2 regions of the Paraliobacillus zengyii genome follow, and region 1 is predicted to be linked to the other one. Evidence: a T-box and tRNA genes for the amino acid it is inferred to sense, from the RefSeq annotation. Region 1 holds a T-box; the other holds one or more tRNA genes.
The links. The T-box of region 1 lies ahead of pheS (phenylalanine--tRNA ligase subunit alpha). A T-box ahead of a tRNA ligase gene usually reads a tRNA of that ligase, here a tRNA-Phe.
Positions count from the first base shown of each region.

Region 2: it has a tRNA-Phe gene. The T-box ahead of pheS (phenylalanine--tRNA ligase subunit alpha) is inferred to sense a tRNA for this amino acid. The anticodon was not compared.

Region 1 is NZ_CP029797.1:2,484,572-2,491,376, reverse strand. Features, by position in the region: gene DM447_RS12715 (M42 family metallopeptidase) at 1-749, shown strand, start outside; gene DM447_RS12710 (lytic transglycosylase domain-containing protein) at 806-1,414, opposite strand; gene sspI (small acid-soluble spore protein SspI) at 1,540-1,755, opposite strand; gene DM447_RS12700 (TrmH family RNA methyltransferase) at 1,855-2,604, shown strand; T-box leader at 2,678-2,914, shown strand; gene pheS (phenylalanine--tRNA ligase subunit alpha) at 2,979-4,013, shown strand; gene pheT (phenylalanine--tRNA ligase subunit beta) at 4,029-6,452, shown strand; gene DM447_RS12685 (hypothetical protein) at 6,555-6,755, opposite strand.
Region 2 is NZ_CP029797.1:2,227,960-2,234,764, forward strand. Features, by position in the region: gene DM447_RS11340 (MFS transporter) at 24-1,298, opposite strand; gene DM447_RS11345 (superoxide dismutase) at 1,459-2,070, opposite strand; gene DM447_RS11350 (TraR/DksA C4-type zinc finger protein) at 2,250-2,855, opposite strand; partial or broken gene DM447_RS11355 (IS1182 family transposase) at 3,139-4,809, shown strand; tRNA gene DM447_RS11360 (tRNA-Phe) at 4,823-4,895, opposite strand; tRNA gene DM447_RS11365 (tRNA-Ser) at 4,917-5,009, opposite strand; tRNA gene DM447_RS11370 (tRNA-Ile) at 5,031-5,107, opposite strand; tRNA gene DM447_RS11375 (tRNA-His) at 5,115-5,190, opposite strand; tRNA gene DM447_RS11380 (tRNA-Met) at 5,220-5,296, opposite strand; tRNA gene DM447_RS11385 (tRNA-Asn) at 5,301-5,375, opposite strand; gene DM447_RS11390 (Na/Pi cotransporter family protein) at 5,628-6,805, opposite strand, start outside.

The DNA.
Region 1 (6,805 bases):
CTGGTATTATTGGTTCTAAACCACCACACATCATGCCTGCAGAAGCCCGTAAAAACCCAGTAGAAATAAAAGATATGTTTATTGATATTGGCGCCACTAGTAAAGAAGAGGCAGAGTCATTTGGTGTACGTCCTGGTGATTCAGCTGTACCATATTTTGAATTCACACAAATGAAAAACGAAAAGTTACTTCTAGCAAAAGCTTGGGATAATCGAATTGGTTGTGCGATTGCTATTGAAGTCTTAAAACATTTACAAGGAGAAGAACATCCAAACGTTGTCTATGGTGTTGGAACAGTGCAAGAAGAAGTGGGATTACGTGGTGCAAAAACAGCGACAAGTACGATAAAACCTGATATTGGTTTTGCTGTTGATGTAGGTATTGCAGGTGACACCCCTGGAATCTCACCTAAAGAAGCAGATAGTAAGATAGGAGAAGGACCTCAGATCGTATTATATGATGCTTCCATGATTTCGCATAAAGGTGTGCGGGACTTTGTTGTTGGAACAGCCGATGAGAAGAACATCCCGTATCAGTATGCAACACTAGCTGCTGGAGGTACTGATTCTGGTTCAATTCACTTAACAGCAAATGGCGTACCTGCTCTTTCTATTGGCATTGCTTCTCGTTATATTCATACACATGCTGCAATTATTCATCAAGATGATTTCGATAATGCAGTGAAATTAATTGTGGAAGTAATTAAAGGTTTAGATACTGCTAAGGTTAAAGAAATAACATTTGGTTAATTGTATGAAAAAAGTGGCGAAGATTATTAGAAAATCTCCGCCACTTTTTTTATTGTTTATGCTAAATAGCTACTCATTACTTTTTTAACATAATTCTGTGTTTCTTTAAAAGGTGGTATACCATCATATTTATCAACGTTACCAGATCCTGCGTTATAAGCAGCTAATGCTAAAGTAGTATCACCATCATAGCGATCAAGCATCTGACTCAAGTACTTGGTACCCCCAAAGATATTTTGCTGCGCGTCAAAAGAATCTGTAACACCCAAACCTTTCGCAGTAGCAGGCATAAGTTGCATATACCCTTGTGCACCTGCACTACTGACAGCATTTTTGTTATAATTTGATTCAGCTTGGATAACGGATTGAATTAGACTCTTATCAACATTATATGTTGATGCAGCTTGTTCAATAATAGAGGTTACGTCGCCTGATATATTTTGCTGGATTGGAGAAATTGTATTATATAGATTGTTGTTCGTTAGTGTATTCGTTTGAATGTTTTCACGAATTGAAGGAGTATCGTCTATTGTGGATGTCAACTCACTCATCATCATTTGGAACATTTCTTCAAACATGGATGAACTAGAAGAATTAGTTGACCCGGATGAGAAATTCGACATGGCTTGTGCCTGCATCATATTTTGTAACAATCTGATATCCATTAATGTACCTCATTTCGTTCTATTATTACTTCTATTTTAACGGATGGGGCCCATTATAGCAATTAGTATTTATTTCATAAAACCAAAAGAAGTTGCTCAAATGAACAACTCCTTTACATGTATACCTATTGTATTTGTTTTACACCTTGTTCTAATAAGTCTAGCATCTCTTTTTGCTCACTTTGATCAGATTGCTGCCAAATTAATTCAAATAATACGCCTAAACCAGGTAACATTTTTTCTTCGCCACTTTGAATGGCATCAACAATTGTTGCTTCTAATTGCGACTTGTCATTATCTGATACATTAGCCAAAATTGCTTTACGTAGATTTAAATCCATACATTCACCCCATTATAATATTTTTTTACTAAGATTAGTTTGACCAGACCTAGTAAAAATATGTATGATAGGAAAGACATTAAATAAAGGATGAATAAAATGATTACATCAGTAAAAAATGAAACAATCAAACAATGGAATAAATTAAAAATCAAGAAACATCGCGAGCTACAGCAACTATTTATAATAGAAGGTTTGCATCTTGTACAAGAAGTACTAAGAAGTGATTGGGATGTGGAAGCTTTAATTCTACAAGATGGAGCTAAAATACCTGAGGAAATTGAGGCATTATCAGATAAAATCACTTATGTTACAGAGAACGTAATGCAACATCTTACAGATACTAAAACACCACAAGGAATTGCGGCAATTGTTCAAATGAAAGAATTAAAAATTGTGAATAATCAAAAGTTGTTATTGTTAGATGCCATTCAAGACCCAGGGAATGTTGGAACAATGATTCGCACAGCAGATGCAGCAGGTTTTGATGCTGTAGTATTAGGAGATGGAACTGTTGATCTTTATAATGATAAAGTTATCCGGGCATCACAAGGCTCACTTTTTCATTTACCAATTGCTAGAAAGAATTTACTTGCATATACGAAGGAATTAAAAAGCCAAAATGTAAGCATTTGGGGTTCAACATTAGAACAAGCAAGTCCAATTCAGGAAATAGCCATTCCAGAACAACTAGCACTAATAGTTGGAAATGAAGGTGCAGGTGTTGATCAGAATTTATTAGAGGTGGCAGATCAGCGTGTACACATACCAATTTATGGCCAAGCAGAGTCTTTAAATGTAAGTGTTGCAACTGGTATCATGCTCTATCAAATTGTCACAACAAAGTAATAACGTTGATTTTTTGAGTTTTAGTTGCATCTTTGTTTGGAATTTTCTATAATAAGATAAGATACATATATATTTACAAGCAAAGAAAGAGTCAGTAGACTTTACAACTATTCGATGATTCAGGGAAAAGGAGCCTTAGACTGTAAGCTTCTTGCATGGAGTAAAGTTGAATTTTCACTCTGGAGCTGACGTTTGGACCTTTATTTATGAAGTAAAAACGTTCCGGAATTAATTCCGTTATCAAGTTAGAGTGGGCAAATAGATATTTGTCAACAAGGGTGGTACCGCGATTCGAAGCCTCGTCCCTTTTATGGGATGAAGGCTTTTTATGTGCGTAAATTGAGTCGAAAACAAGAATATAAGGAGGTTATTTCATGAAAGAACGGTTACAAGCGTTACAAGAAGAAGCTTTAGCGAAAGTAGAAGAAGCCTCAACATTAGAGGAACTACAGCAAGTACGTGTTTCTTACTTAGGGAAAAAAGGACCGATTACGGAAGTGTTAAGAGGGATGGGAAAACTATCTGCTGAGGAACGACCAGTTATCGGGGAATTAGCGAATAAAGTTCGTGAAGCCATTGCGACACAACTAGATGAAAAAAAGGCAGCACTAGAAACAAAAGCATTAGATGCAAAACTGTTAACCGAAAAAATTGATGTGACGTTACCAGGTCGGCCTGTTCAAGTTGGGGGACCACATTTATTAACTAGTATTGTCGAAGAGATTGAAGATTTATTTATTGGGATGGGATTTGAGGTTCGAGAGGGTCCAGAAGTAGAAACAGATTATTATAATTTTGAAGCATTAAACTTACCGAAAGATCACCCAGCACGCGATATGCAAGATTCTTTCTATATTACAGAAGAATTGTTATTACGAACACATACTTCGCCTGTTCAAGCTCGAACAATGGGTGAATATAAAGGTAGTAAAGCTGTAAAAATGATTTGCCCTGGGAAAGTGTATCGACGTGATACAGATGATGCGACACATTCTCACCAATTTACACAAGTTGAGGGTCTTTATGTTGATAAAGATGTAAAAATGAGTGATTTAAAAGGTGTCTTAAATCAATTCGCGAAACAATTTTTCGGAGAAGAAAGAGAAATACGTTTACGTCCGAGTTTTTTCCCGTTTACGGAACCATCAGTTGAGATGGATATCTCTTGTAAGGTATGCAGTGGAAAGGGTTGTTCTGTTTGTAAAAATACAGGCTGGATTGAAATTCTTGGTGGTGGTATGGTTCACCCAGACGTATTAGAAATGGCCGGATATGATCCTAAAGTCTATAGTGGTTTTGCATTTGGAATGGGACCAGAACGCATTGCAATGTTGAAATACGGTGTCGATGATATTCGCCATTTCTATACAAATGATGCTCGATTCTTAAAACAATATCATAAAGCGTAATTAGGAGGGATAAACATGCTCGTATCAATCAATTGGTTAAGACAATATGTTGATTTAGAAGATATTTCACCTGAATCATTAGCAGATAAAATCACAAAAACAGGAATTGAAGTAGAAGGAATTGAATATATAGCAGCGAAAAGTACAAATGTTGTTGTTGGTTATGTTGAAGAATGTGAGAAACATCCAAATGCTGATAAATTAAATCTTTGTCAGGTTAATGTTGGAGAAGAAACATTACAAATCATTTGTGGTGCACCAAATATTGAAAAAGGACAAAAAGTTGCAGTAGCAAAACCAGGGGCTGTGTTACCTGGCAATTTCAAAATTAAGAAAGCTAAACTTCGTGGTGTCGAATCTAACGGTATGATTTGTTCTTTACAAGAGTTAGGGATAGAAGAGAAGTTTGTACCGAAAGATATTGCAGATGGTATTTTTGTTTTTCCTGATGATGTAGAAGTAGGAACAGAAGCGGCATCCTTATTGAATTTAGACGATGCCATCTTAGAATTAGGATTAACACCGAATCGATCTGATGCATTAAGCATGCTTGGTGTTGCATATGAAGTAGCAGCAATTTTAGATGTACAAGTGCAACTGCCAGATGAGACAGTAGAAACAACTGCAGAAAAGGCGACAGATCAAGTTAAAGTTACAGTCGAAGCACCAGAGTTAAATCCGTATTATGGTGCATTCGTTGTGAAGGATATTAAAGTCGGTCCTTCTCCATTATGGATGTCAAACTATTTAATTGCAGCTGGTATTCGACCGATTAACAACGTAGTAGATATTACAAACTATGTTTTACTTGAATATGGTCAACCTTTACATGCGTTTGACTTTGATCAGTTTGGATCAAACGAAATTATTGTTCGTCGTGCAAAAGAAAATGAGAGCATACAAACTTTAGATGATAAAGAACGCACATTAAAAACAGACCATTTAGTTATCACAAACGGCACTACACCAACAGCACTTGCTGGTGTAATGGGTGGGGCAAACGCTGAAGTAACGGATGAAACAACAACAGTTCTTTTAGAAGCGGCGTATTTTGATCCAAAAGCAGTGCGCATAGCTTCCAAATTTCATGGATTGCGAAGTGAATCTAGTACACGTTTTGAAAAAGGTGTTGATCCAAATCGTGTCAAACGTGCTGGACTTCGAGCTTGCCAGTTGCTAAGTCAATATGCAAATGGGAAGGTATTATCTGATGTAGTCGAGTTTGATCAGTTAGATAAATCAGAAAAACAAGTAGTAATTGAAACGAACCGTGTGAATAATCGTCTAGGTACAGATATCTCAGTCGATGATATTGCAGACATTCTCCGAAAGCTCGGCTTTTCTTTTGACCAAAACGAGGGGACATTTACTATTCACGTACCCACACGGAGACAAGATATCACGATTTTTGAGGATATGTTAGAAGAAATTGCACGCATTTATGGGTATGATTTATTACCTTATACATTACCTCAAGGAGCATTAGCTGGGGGCTTAACCAAGCGTCAAACTGTAAAACGTGAAGTGAAGAAGTACTTCGAAAGCGCTGGATTGATGGAAGCTATCACGTACTCCCTAACAACGAAGGAACGTGCAACACTATTAGTTAGTCCTGAAATTAAGGAAGCAGGATTCACACCTGTGAAGCTATCGATGCCAATGAGTGAAGAACATAGTACACTTCGTTTGAGCATGTTACCTGAAATGCTTGACTCTCTTTCGTATAATATTGCGAGAAAACAAGTGAATCTAGGTTATTATGAGGTTGGTTCTGTTTTCCTATCAGAAGAGGAAAATGTAACAAAGCAACCAGAAGAAAAACTGAGAGCAACAGTTGCGATCACAGGTGAATGGCTAACACATCCATGGCAACAAGAAAAAAGATCAGTCGACTTTTATCTTGTAAAAGGTATTTTAGAGGGATTACTTGATCGTTTAAATCTTGTCGCAACTTTCGAAGAAGCGGTGGTCGAAGGTATGCATCCAGGAAGAACGGCACAAGTGAAAGTAAATAATGTAATAGTTGGTTTTATCGGTCAAATTCACCCACGCTTGCAGCAGGAATTCGATTTAAAAGATACGTATGTATGTGATATTGATTTGGATTACGTAATGGATGCTCACATAGATGAACCAAACTTTGCGAAGATTCCACGTTTCCCAACCGTTTCACGGGATATCGCTTTAGTTGTAGATCAAGATGTACCAGCAGGTTCTATTCAAGCTACAATAGAAGCTTCAGCAGGAGATTTAGTCAAAGAAGTACGCGTATTTGACCTCTATCAAGGAGAGAATCTAGAATCTGGTAAGAAGTCAATTGCATTCAATTTACTTTACCTTGATCCGGAGAGAACGCTAACAGATGAGGAAGTAGAGAACTCTTATCAAGAAATATTAACCGCTGTAAAAGCAGAACATCAAGCGGAATTAAGAGGATAAGTACGTTCAGAATAATATACGATTAGTTTTTTAAGATTCACTATAAGAATCCGACAGTGTCTAATTGTTTAGACACTGTCGGATTTACTTTATTTAATTGTTTTATGAATTGTTAAATGTTTGTTTAATCACTTTATCTGCAATAAAAGTATTGCCAGCTTCTCTATTTTTGTGCTCATTTATAGAATCGCCCTGTTGCTCTCTATCAATGTCTAATAAATTATTAGTTAGCTCAGAGTCTACACTTATGCGTTCACGACTTTTTTCTTCTTGTATAGTCTGATCTTTATTATTTCGTTCCATTTAATCATCACCTCAATTGTTAATATGTTCAGATTGTTTCACTTTATAAG
Region 2 (6,805 bases), 260 kb from region 1:
TTAGGGCTATTATAGCACGTTTTCTATCTATTTTCATTATTCATTACGCCATCTTTTAATGGAGATGCAGGATTTTTCCCTGTAGGAAGGAAGGACACTTTTCGGATAAAGTATGAAACGACAATATGACCGGCACCTAATATAACTAATAAATAAGGAATAATTTGTTCAGCTGGGAATAGCTTTATACTAATTATAAATAACATAATTGAGCTCACTCTTCCTACATTTAGAAATAATTCTCTAACAACAATATATTCAATTCGCATTTCTTTTGCTTGCCAACCATGTCCTATTACGTCATATGTCATTGACACATAAGGAACCGTAAACAAAGGATATGCAATACCAATTATTGCACCATACAGTAATAAAATCGGAAAATTTAAATTAAATATAATAAGAAAAATCGCAAAATATAGTGTTAATCCTCCAATTAATATAGACCTTTTTCGCATATGCGGCTTAATTATACGTGTTGCTGCATAATAACAAACAAAGGAAGAACCCGAAAAAATAAGATTAAACGTACCTAAAGCCAACTCACTCCCTGTAGCAATAAATACCCAAATCGAGATAACAAATACAAAGATACCCTCTCTTAAACCTTGAAATGTATGTGCATATAGGATGTTACGCCAATTTTTATTATTTTTACGTTCATATAAAATGCGTTTAAAATTAAATTTACCTGTTGCTTGTCTTCTTTTTAAGAAGAAGCTACAAATAACCGCACATATAAATAGGAAAAAAGAAATAGAAAAGATAATCGTATACCCTTGTGAATTATTCATATTTGAAATTACATAACCAGCTAGGATAGGCCCAATCATCCCACCAAATGACTGCATTAGACCTAAAAATCCATTGAAGAAATCACGTGTATCTGGTTCCGTAATTTCAAATGTTAAGACGTTAAATGCCAACCAATAAAAACCATATCCAACACCTAACAATGCACCTAATAAAATGTTATATGTTGCAGCATTTTCACTTACTAGTAAAACTGTCATAAAAAAAATAGCTAAAAATGTAACACCTAACCGTAAAACAATAACCCGGTCCACTCTTTTAGCCAATCTACCTGCAACGATAAAGGTAACTGGTTGTAAGATATATACTGCACCATTATACTGTGCAATGGCTATGTAATCATTTGATTGTTTCCATAAGTAGATATTCACAAACGTATTCGATAGGAATGTAGCCAGAGCATACAATCCTCCAATTATTAATAATAGCTTTAAATCACGATTAACGACTATATCACCTAATAAGATGTTTGGTTTCTTTTGCATATCCAGTTCTCCTTGTTTAGTTCTAGATCTTATTGTTTTCAATTGACAAGGAGATATACAGTTTTCAAGCAAAGAGGTAATTTATATTGAAAGGGAAGACTAATTGAGTATAAAAAAAAAACTGAGGAATATATCCCTCAGTTTTTTTCCACTAAATAACTTACTTAGTAGCCTCATATAATTTAGAAACTTCATCCCAATTAACAACATTCCAGAATGCTGCAATATAATCAGGGCGTTTGTTTTGATATTTAAGATAATAAGCATGTTCCCAAACATCCAAACCTAGAATTGGCGATATACCATCCATCACTGGAGTATCTTGGTTTGGTGTGCTTGTTATTTCAAGTTTACCATTTTTAACGATTAACCAAGCCCAACCTGAACCAAAACGACCAGTTGCAGCTGCTGCGAATTTTTCTTTAAACGCGTCAAAGCTACCAAAAGCATCTTTAATTTGTGTTGCTAATTCTCCTGTTGGCTCTCCACCACCATTTGGTGAAAGTAGTGTCCAGAATAAGCTATGGTTTGAGTGACCGCCACCATTATTTCGAACAGCAGTTTGCACAGATTCAGGTAAGCTATCTAGGTCAGATAGAAGCGCGTCTAATGATTTATCTTGTAAATCTGCATGCCCTTCTAGTGCTGCGTTTAATTTAGTCACATACGTGTTGTGGTGCTTCGTATGATGAATATTCATTGTTTCCTTATCAATATGCGGCTCTAATGCATCATAAGCATAAGGTAATTCAGGTAATTCAAATTTAGTCATTAATAATTCCTCCTAAAGTAGTATGTAAGAAAAACGTTCACAGAATATTCGTTTTTCTGATACATTAATGTTACCAAAGCTCTTCCATTCTTGCAACTTTTATGCATGTAATAGAATTTACAATTAAAATGTTCTTCCTATTACTCATACACCTTTTATATTATTATTAAACTTCATTTTTAATTATTTCTCTTATTTTCACCTGTAATATCAGTCTTTGCAAAATTCTCGATATCTTTAGAATTTCTTTCATCCTGATTGATATATTCCTTTTGATAAAAGTCAGAGGCTGTGTCAGAAGATCCATGTTCCTCAACCGCCTCCCAAGTATCTTGACCATCAAAAGCTTTAGAATTATCTTCTTGTGTAACATTCGGGTTTAACAGGTCTTCCTCGATCGGACGGTGGTTATAATCAATATCTTCATTAACTGTTGCATGTTTTATACAGTGTAATGCTGTAGGCATTGCTTGTAATCTTTCTTCGTTTATTTCTTTCCCACACGTTTTACAAAAGCCATACGAATCATCATTTATAGCATGAAGTGCATCATTAATATCTCTTAACTCCTGTATTGTGTGTTCATTTAAAGCAATATTTTTTTCACGTTCAAATAATTCTGAACCTTGATCACCTGGATGATTATCATAATTTGATAATTCTTCTATGACTTGATTAACATAACCATCTTCCTGATTTTCTTGCATTTTCATTTGATCTATTACTTGCTTTTTTTCCTTAAGTAATACAGTTTTAGAATAATCCTTTAATTCACTAGTTACCATATTCTAAATCCTCCTAAATTTATAAGTTAAATTAGATACTTATACGTACTATCTTACCTTAATTAGTTGGTCTTAAACTTCATACGATGGAAAGTCTATGTAATTACTTATGAAAAACAAAAAAAGAGGCTGGGACAAAACTCAGATAAACAATAAAAAGTTGCATCTTCCAACGGTAGTTGGAAGATGCAACTTTTTTATAAAATCGAAAATTTTAGTAAGTAAAAAAGGATACCTTCTGATAAAATTAAAGTACCACACAATAACAATCGGAGGTATCCTTATGTTTAAAGATTATAACATGAATCAAGTAATTTTGCCGTTAGATTTTGAAATGAAATTACAAAAAAATGATATTGCCTATACGATCCATGACTTAGTAGAACAAATACCTGATAAAGCATTTTCTGTTTTCTTACATGAAACAGGTTGTCCTGCTTATCATCCACGCATGATGATGAAGGTTATTTTATGTGCTTACACGCAATCTGTTTTCTCTGGAAGAAAAATTGAATCATTACTGAAAGATAGTGTACGCATGATGTGGTTAGCGCAAGGTTATGAGCCAAGCTATCGAACGATTAATCGTTTTCGAGTCAATGAAGAAGTACAAGAACTGTTACGCCAATGTTTTGTACAATTTCGATGCCAACTGGTGAAAGAAGAGCTGATTGACCAGGAAGCGATCTTTATTGATGGCACCAAAATAGAAGCAAATGCCAATAAATTTACGTTTGTTTGGCGAAAAGCGATTGAAAAATACAGTGCGAATTTGGTGGAGAAATCAAATCAACTGTACGATGAATTATTGGCAAACGAAATTATTCCAGAAATAGAACGCGAAAGTACGGAAGAACTATCCACTAAAGAACTCGAAAAAGTAGTTGAGAAACTAGAGAAGACCGTTGAAGGATACGACAAACAGATCGAAGAAAGTAAAGATGTCAGCAAACGGAAGCAGCTTCGCTCTGCAAGGAAAACACCAAAAAAATACCGCAAACAGTTTAAAGATTACGTAGCACGCAAACAAAAATACGAAAAGGATAGGCTTATATTTGAAGCGCGCAATAGTTATTCAAAGACAGACCATGATGCCACCTTTATGCGCATGAAAGACGATTATATGAAGAATGGCCAATTAAAAGCAGGTTACAATGTACAAATTGCGACCGAAGGACAATATACACTCGCATATGACGTATTTCCCAATCCAACTGATGTACGCACATTCACTCCTTTTCTAGATAAAATCGAGGAAAGCTTCTTTGAACTTCCCACATATATCGTAGCTGATGCAGGGTATGGAAGTGAACAGAATTATGAAGATGTCCGCATTAATCGGGAGCGCATCCCGCTGATTACATACAATAGGTATCGAAAAGAGAAGACAAAGAAATATAAGCAAGACCCTTTTAACACAATGAACTGGGCGTATGATGAAGCGAGTGATTCTTTCCGTTGTCCAAATGATAAAAAAGTGGCTTTCCAGTATCTATCTAATCGAACAGGTAAAGATAACTTCACCCGATCCTTTAAAGTCTATGAATGTGAAGACTGTTCGGATTGTCCGTTGCGTTCCCACTGTACAAAAGCAAAGGAAGGAAAGAATCGAAAAATTTATTATAATCAAAAATGGGAACAACAAAAAGCATACACAAAACAGCAGCTTTCAGAAAAAGAAACCGGTAAAATTTATGGCAAACGAAAAATAGATGTAGAACCAGTCTTCGGATTTTTGAAGGCTAATTTGCGTTTCACTCGTATGTCAGTAAGAGGCAAGAAGAAAGTGGAAAATGAATTAGGATTTGCATTCATGGCGGTGAACTTGAGAAAGTACACGGCTAAGCATGCGCATGGTCCAACAAATCCTGAAAATAATCCAACAAAAAAAGATTCCGACCATCTTCCTAAGATGATCGGAATCTTTTTCGTTATTTTGGCTAGTTATGTCTCAGCCTCTTTTAAGATGGCTCGGGACGGAATCGAACCGCCGACACACGGATTTTCAGTCCGTTGCTCTACCGACTGAGCTACCGAGCCTTATTATGTATAAAAGAAAAATGGAGGAGGATGAGGGATTCGAACCCCCGCGAGCCGCGAAGCCCCTGTCGGTTTTCAAGACCGATCCCTTCAGCCAGACTTGGGTAATCCTCCGTAAAAATTATTCTTTTAAAATGGTGGACCCTGCAGGATTCGAACCTGCGACCGATCGGTTATGAGCCGATAGCTCTAACCAACTGAGCTAAGGGTCCTTACATATGGGGCGACCGGTGGGAATTGAACCCACGTATGCCGGAATCACAATCCGGTGCGTTTACCCCTTCGCCACGACCGCCATAGTAAGACACTTATAAATATTGAATTTGGTAGCGGCGGAGGGGATCGAACCCCCGACCTCACGGGTATGAACCGTACGCTCTCGCCAGCTGAGCTACACCGCCATAATGGCTCCACAGGTAGGACTCGAACCTACGACCGATCGGTTAACAGCCGATTGCTCTACCACTGAGCTACTGTGGAATAATAATTAATTGTTTCTAATTAAGTATCTTCTAAAAAATTCATGTCAATCAAGCGACGATATATAATATAACACGGATTAAAAATACTGTCAATAACTTTTTTTGTTTTTATATTTGCGCAACAAAATTAATATAGCATGTCCTATTAAATCATTCAAGCTTTTTCTACACAAACCCTAAATATTTTTTATCTAAGTGTCCAATATTTATAGTAAAATTATTAAAAAAGGAGGGAATATCCCCCCTTTTTTTAATGTATAGCTTCAGGACTTTTTTCTCCTAATACTTCTTCTGCAATATTTAATGAATGATCTCCAATACGTTCTAGATTACTTAAGATATCCACAAAAACAATACCAGAAGCACCAGAACACAGCCCTTCATTTAATCGAATAATATGCTTCTTACGGAAGGTTCTTTCCATTTTATCAATCTGATTTTCTTGTTGTACTACTTGTAATGCTAATTCCCGATCATTTTTATCTAATGCTTGAATTGCTTGTTTTACAGTCAAAGCAGTTAAATCAAACATTTCATTCACATCTATTTTTGCTTGTGCTGTGAGACTAATTTTGTTTGAGATTTTATATTGAATTAATTCGACTATATTTTCAAAATGATCCCCTATTCTTTCAATATCCCGAACAGAATCAATTAACGTAGAGTGCTTAGCACTTTCGAAATCAGACAGAGAAGAACTAGATAATTGAACTAAGTAATCTGTGATTTCTCGGTCTAATTTATTTAGAGCATTTTCAACTTGTAATGCTGCTTCAGCATGTTTTGTGTGATGGTTATTTAAAAACAAACTGGTTTCTTCTAAACCTTTATGTGCATATTGTCCCATACGAATTACTTCTTCTTTTGATTGTTGAAGCGCAACTGAAGGTGATTGTTGAATAAATATTGGATCTAGATGTGTCGGTTGGTATTTAACAACGGAATCTTCACCAGGAATTATTTTAGTTACCAAATAAGCAAGTCCACCTATAAACGGAAATTGAATAAATGTATTTGAAAAGTTAAATATACCATGTGCAAATGCAATAGTCATTTCGGCATTTAATGATAACTGTTCCTGAATATATCCAATGAATTGCGTATATGGACCAATAATTAATAGAACAAGCACAGTTCCAATAATATTAAATATAACATGTGTTAATGCTGCACGTCTTGCCGCTACGGTTGCACCAATTGATGCTAATATTGCAGTAATCGTAGTACCAATATTGTCACCGAACAACACAGGTAATGCTGCCTGTAATTCTATCGCTCCTTCAGCCATCAAACTCTGTAGGATACCAATAGTCGCACTTGAACTTTGAACAATTACAGTAAATAATGTTCCTACAATTACACCTAATATAGGATTAGTAGACATATCAACTGTCAATTCGTGAAATGCTTGAACATCTCGAAGCGGCT